2 regions of the Sporosarcina sp. FA15 genome follow, and region 2 is predicted to be linked to the other one. Evidence: predicted binding sites of a transcription regulator. Region 2 holds the regulator's gene; the other holds the start of a gene.

Region 1 (3,433 bases), 2.3 Mb from region 2:
GAATAAGTGCTCGCTCAGAACGTAGAAACCCTTCTTTATCAGCATCCAAGATTACAACAAGCGATACTTCAGGAATGTCTATCCCTTCTCTTAAGAGGTTAATACCCACAAGGACATCATATGTGCCTATTCGCAGTTCTCTTAACGTTTCAATTCGTTCAAGTGTTTTAATGTCAGAATGAAGGTATTGAACTTTTATACCAATTTCCTTCAAGTAATCGGTCAAATCTTCGGACATTTTCTTTGTTAACGTCGTAATTAGAACACGTTCATTGTTTTTCGTCCGTTCTCTTATTTGACCTATCAAATCATCAATCTGTCCTTCAATCGGACGGATTTCAATCGTCGGATCTAGTAGACCAGTCGGGCGGATAATCTGTTGAATCATCTCAGGAGTATGCTCAATTTCGTAAGGGCCTGGTGTCGCAGAAACATAAATCGCCTCGTGGACATGGTTTTCGAATTCTTGGAATGTAAGCGGTCTGTTGTCGAGTGCTGAAGGCAAACGGAAACCATGGTCAACAAGGACATTTTTCCGTGCCTGGTCACCGTTATACATACCACGGATTTGTGGCAATGAGACATGACTTTCATCTACAATAATGAGGAAATCATCTGGGAAATAGTCAAGCAATGTATACGGTATCGCTCCTGCAGGACGGAGTGTTAAATGACGGGAATAGTTTTCAATACCCGAACAGAAGCCCATTTCTCGCATCATTTCAAGATCATAGCGTGTCCGTTGTTCAAGACGTTGCGCTTCCAATAATTTGTCCTGGGCACGAAACTCTTTCAAACGTTCTTCCAGTTCAATTTCAATGTTTTCAATTGCTTTCACCATTTTTTCTTCACCAGTAACAAAGTGAGATGCGGGGAATATGGCAACGTGTTCACGTTCACCGAGGATTTCGCCTGTCAGTGAATCCACTTCGCGAATTCGTTCGATTTCATCACCGAAAAACTCGATACGTAAGCAATGTTCATCCTGGGATGCTGGCAAAAGTTCAACAACATCGCCGCGTACCCGGAACGTACCTCGAGTGAAACTTACGTCATTGCGTTCGTATTGAATATCTACAAATCTGCGAAGCAGTTCATTGCGTCCGATTTCCATACCTGGACGAAGAGAAACAACATGTGCGCTGTATTCTTCTGGGGAACCTAGACCATAAATGCAAGAGACAGATGCAACAATGAGTACGTCATTCCTTTCAAATAAGGAAGATGTTGCAGAGTGACGTAATTTATCAATTTCATCATTGATGCTTGAGTCTTTTTCAATGAAGGTGTCAGTATGCGCGATATACGCTTCTGGCTGATAATAATCATAGAAACTGACAAAGTATTCGACTGCATTGTCAGGAAAAAACTCTTTAAATTCACTATATAATTGACCCGCTAACGTTTTGTTGTGAGCGATAACGAGAGTCGGTTTGTTAATCTCCGTCAAGACATTCGACACGGTAAATGTTTTTCCAGTCCCGGTTGCACCGAGCAAAGTTTGGTGCTTCTCACCTCGGTTATGTCCTTCTAATAGTTGTGCGATTGCAGACGGCTGATCGCCTTGTGGTGTATAAGGGGCTTGCAAATTGAATTTTCCGACCATCGGAAAAACCTCCTCTATCAGTTACATCTATCTTATCACTTTACCCATCTTTTGACGAGTAAAAAGCGAACGTACGTTTTTTCACTAATTTTCACTTTTATAAACACACAAAAAAAAAACGCTGCATGTCTACTCAACATGTAGCGTCCTTGCATTTTTCAATCATTCTCTTCAAGTTTCCCCAGTCTTTTGGAATACAGTAGGAATGCGCTTTCATCCCTACTGTCAAGCGCAAGGTCAATCAATCCCATGAACCTACTCTTTGTCTGCTCTCTGTGTATATGTTTCAAAAAAAGATCTAAATAAATTTCATTCAGCAGTTTTTCCGCTTGGAGCGAAGTACTGTTTTTCCCTACAGCTTTTAAAAACTCGGCATATGAATAATTGTTCTCCATCCCTATCACCCCTGATGCCTTTTATTTAGTATATCTAATTTCAGAGATAAGTTGCAAGGTTTATTGGAATATTCTATTTTTATATTTAGTCATAATTTATCAAAGAAAAGCGTAAGGCGCCGTTAAGCCCCCCCGAGTCTAGACACTGTTCCATGACGAGAAATTCATACTTCCTTTTCTACAAACAAACGCCCCGTCTGCAAATGATTGCAAACAGGGCGACTTTTCTTAGTCATATTCTTTTTTCTCTACAGTCAATCTGATAGTAGCCTCAGAGATGATGAGAATGACAGCCCCTACAAGAAGAGGTGTTACAGAAACCCCATAAAGATACAGTGCAGCGCATGTGACTACTGCCGCCTGAATCCATTGGACTGTACGAACGATTCTTTTAATAGCATCCGGGCGGGTGTCTTCCTTTTCAGGAAATAGCATATCCATCCGAAAATCGTCCCCTGCCCGCAATGCGTGGATAAGTTGTACAGCAGAGGCAAATGCAAGCGCTCCTGCGAAAATAAAAACGACAATCGGAAACGGGATGAAAATCGCTCCAAGCGCTGATAAAGCAGTGAGCCTTACCCATAGCCAAAAAATATCATCCGTGCGTATAAACGTACGTCTGATTAAATACGGTTGTGCTACAGACTTACCGAAATTCGGGGATCCCATCGCAAAACCGAGCCATGCTCTTCTACTAATGGATCCTTTCAAATGCGGGACGTCTGTGAAGTAATTGGCAAAACGGTAAAAACGCATCATCCGATTCTGTTCGAGTGATATGAAATGATCGTAAGGGAATGGTTTTAGCATTCTCTTTTTTCGCCAATAGAAGTTGTACAGTACAATGAGTACACCAATAATCAGAAGTATAATTAGACTTCCTTCAAGACCTGCATAAATTATGGTTCCCGCCAATAAAAACCGGACGGCCCTATCTAGCCAGATCCCTTTTCCATCCAAAACATGTCTGAAATTATATTCCGACTCAATGAATACTCGCTTAATAACTAGTATCAAAACTGCGATAACGATGTATTCCATCTTTGAACCGGTCCCTGTAGCTGAAAGTAACGGCAACGCCACAATATATAAAATAAATGGTAATGGCAATTGGGAATAGAAGCTCCAACTCAAAGCCCGTTTCATATACGTAATAAGCTTTTGTTCCAGTGGTAGGAAATAAACCGTGTCAGCAGGTTTCAATAGCGTCACTGGCGGCGAAAAGGTGAGCGCTAATCCAAGGATGAGAGCCGTAAGCAACGCTGCAGGGAATTCCGCTGGCACTTCCTTCAACCATTCGCTATACGTAAAGCCCCCCGCCCCAATTGTGAAGACAAGGACAATTGCCAAATGGCCTGTAAATACATACTTCAAATACTTTTGGAGCTCGGTTATATAATGGACGAACCGAGATCCCCATATTTCACGCAAA
Region 2 (3,433 bases):
ATTCTTTATACCTGCGATGCACGGTCGCTTTACTAATATCATGCCCCAGTCCTTTCAAGACACCAGTAATTTCTTCATAGGTTAGTCCTTTGTCCCTCAATGAAACGATTTCAGCTATCGGCACTTCAATCCGTTCACGACCGTCCACGTTACCCCTATTTTTCAAGTTACGCTCGGGTCGATAGCCCTCCCTTACTGCGCGTTTCATGCCCCTTTTGATTTTGGCGTTATGTAGTTTGCGCTGGTACTCTTCGACGATAGCTAAAATCTCAAGTAACATTGTATCCATTTCATTTAGTGCTATAGGTCCGCTATCATTATGTGAATAAATCGCCGTGTCCGTTTTTGCCAATAGATGTAAAACTGCCATCCTTGCATTTCCACGTCCAAGTCTTGTTTCGTCTTGAATTAGGATTGCATCGACTTCCTCGTCACGGATGTAATCCAGCAGACTTAGAAGCCCCTCACGGTCAATGTCAAAACCGCTATGCTTATCCATAAATGTCGCGACATGTTCGAGACCGAGTTCAGTTGCCAAGTCCACAAGCTCCTCTTCTTGCCTCACCAGTGACATTTCCTGCGTTTCTTTCTCAGTGCTCACCCGGCAATAGATGACACATCTTTTATAGTGCCCTGTCATCGATTAACACCCGCCAGTTGTGTATTGTTTTCCCCCACAGTCCGTACAGCAGGCAAAAGTAGATCCTCGCCTCTTTTTATTGTAGCAGATGATAGGTCATTCAATTTTATCACTTCTTTGATCCATTTATCTGTAGACATATTATCCGAGTGAAGATAAGCGAGACCCCAAAGCGTATCCCCTTCAGTAATTGTTATTTTCGTGACCATTTGTTCCTTCTCGTATTTACTTACACCTATAATTGCAAAAACCATACATAAAACGATAATAAGTACAACATAGCTATTTCTTTTAATAAAAGTCATCATTACTCCCCCTTGCGAATACTTGTTCGGAATGCTTGTTCTCATTATAGAAAAGGAAAATGAGTTTGTCAACACTTATTCGAACCTGTGTTTGCCATTTATACAAGAGACTGATATAATGAATCTATCGAAAAGACTAGATTGTCGGGAATTTATTTTACGACTTTCGGAAATTAGCAGAATATAAGGTGAGAGGTGAATAGGATGCAAAAAATTTCAAAAAGGCAGGAAGATATTTTGTCTTTCATTAAATCTGAAGTGAAGAAAAAAGGTTATCCACCATCCGTGAGAGAAATTGGCGAGGCTGTCGGTTTGGCATCAAGTTCGACTGTTCACGGGCATTTAGCGCGATTGGAAAGCAAAGGTTTCATTAGAAGAGACCCGACAAAACCGAGAGCAATTGAAGTACTCGATCCAGAAGGCTTAGAAACGTTGAAACCCGGCGTTCTTCACGTACCTCTTGTCGGTAAAGTTACGGCTGGTCTTCCAATTACAGCTATTGAAAATATAGAAGAGTACTTCCCACTACCTGAATCTTTTGGTACATCGGAAGACAATCTGTTCATGCTTGAAATAGTTGGTAACAGTATGATTGAGGCCGGAATTTTGAATGGCGACTATGTTGTCGTTAAACAACAACAGACAGCAAATAACGGCGAGATTGTCGTGGCAATGACCGAATACGATGAAGCTACAGTGAAACGTTTCTTTAAAGAAAAAGATTATTTCCGTCTGCAACCTGAGAATGCTTCAATGGATCCAATCATCCTTGATAACGTATCAATTCTAGGTAAGGTAGTTGGCGTTTATCGTATGATTCATTAATTCTAAGTATGCAAAAGGGCTGTTTCCTTCGATTGAAGGAAACAGCCCTTTTTATTTGTAGCGTTGAGGTGACAGTTTTCGGCTTTGCCGTGACAGTTTACCGTCTTGCCCTCACAGTTTCGCTGATTGCCGTGACAGTTCGGCGTTGCCATTACAGTTTTCCGCCTTGCCCTCACAGTTTCACTGATTGCCGTGACAGTTCGGCGTTGCCATTACAGTTTTCGGCTTTGCCCTCACAGTTTCACTGATTGCCATGACAGTTCGGCGTTGCCATTACAGTTTTCCTCTTTGCCCTCACAGTTTCGCTGATTGGCATTACAGTTCGGCGTTGCCCTCACAGTTTTCCGCTTTGCCCTCACAGTTTCGCTGATTGCCGTGACAGTTCGGCGTTGCCATTACAGTTTTCCGCTTTGCCCTCACAGTTTCACTGATTGCCGTGACAGTTCGGCGTTGCCATTACAGTTTTCCGCTTTGCCCTCACAGTTTCGCTGATTGCCGTGTCAGTTCGTTTAATTTAATTCCCGATTAAGTTTTCCTTAACTAGTTTACCGATTGAAGATAGCACGGCTACTTTTACATGCTCGTACGTCAAGCCACCTTGGACATACGCCGTATAGGGCGGTCTGATGGGGCCGTCTGCCGTCAGTTCGATGCTGGAGCCTTGGATGAATGTCCCTGCCGCCATGATGACATCGTCGGTGTAGCCGGGCATATACGACGGCTCAGGGGCGTAGTGCGCATTGATAGGCGAGTTTTCTTGAATTGACCGACAGAACGCAATCATTTGATCGGCATTTTCAAAGGATACCGACTGAATTAGATCGGTTCTTTTTTCTGTGTAATGCGGCGATGTGTTGAGTCCGAAACTTTCTAGAAGTGCTGCGGTGAAAAGCGCTCCTTTTACGGCTTGACTGACAACATGCGGCGCTAGGAAAAATCCTTGGTACATTTCCCGCAGCGTATCCAGCGATGCCCCGGCTTCTGCCCCTAGACCTGGTGAAGTCATCCGGTATGCACACTTTTCAACTAGGTCTGCACGCCCAGCGATATAACCACCCGTTCTTGCGAGACCTCCACCTGGATTTTTGATCAGTGAACCTGCCATTAAGTCAACACCGACTTGAATCGGCTCTTGTTCCTCGACAAATTCGCCATAACAGTTGTCGACAAACACAACGAGGTCAGGATTGATGGCCTTCGCTTTACGAACCATTTCACCAATTTCATCCACCATGAAAGATGGACGGTCTGAATAGCCTTTTGACCGCTGGATACCAATCATTTTCGTCTTACTGTGAATGTTTTTAGCTACTTCTTCAAAATCGACTGTACCATCTTCATTCAAATCGATATGTTTATAGGTGATGCCATAATCATGCAGTGAACCCGTGTCTTTCCCTTTTCCAGAAACAATGGAGTCCAATGTATCATAAGGTTTCCCTGTAATATAAAGGAGCTCATCACCTGGTCGCAGGATTCCGAAAAGACTGATTGAAATAGCATGTGTTCCAGATATAATTTGATTGCGTACTAGGCAATCTTCTGCTCCAAAAACGTCAGCGTATACTTGTTCCAATACATCTCGGCCCGCGTCATCATAGCCGTAACCTGTTGAACCAGTCAGGTGAAAATCGCTCACCGTATTTTTACGGAACGCAGCGAG

Evidence for each region. Region 2 encodes LexA, which represses DNA repair genes until DNA is damaged. Its sites were predicted from a motif close to CGAACATATGTTCG; they were not measured.
Region 1: uvrB (excinuclease ABC subunit UvrB) is a predicted target of LexA. The motif match lies at 1,673-1,686, and genes of this name have one in related genera.

What each region holds. Positions count from the first base shown of each region.
Region 1 covers NZ_CP188818.1:4,365,981-4,369,413, reverse strand. Annotated here, with positions in the region: gene uvrB (excinuclease ABC subunit UvrB) at 1-1,606, opposite strand, end outside; gene ACP8HG_RS20850 (IDEAL domain-containing protein) at 1,765-2,001, opposite strand; gene ACP8HG_RS20845 (ABC transporter permease) at 2,230-3,433, opposite strand, start outside; gene ACP8HG_RS20840 (ABC transporter ATP-binding protein) at 3,425-3,433, opposite strand, start outside.
Region 2 covers NZ_CP188818.1:2,018,012-2,021,444, forward strand. Annotated here, with positions in the region: gene ACP8HG_RS09750 (YneB family resolvase-like protein) at 1-640, opposite strand, end outside; gene yneA (cell division suppressor protein YneA) at 637-945, opposite strand; gene lexA (transcriptional repressor LexA) at 1,150-1,770, shown strand; gene ACP8HG_RS09765 (aminotransferase class I/II-fold pyridoxal phosphate-dependent enzyme) at 2,285-3,433, opposite strand, start outside.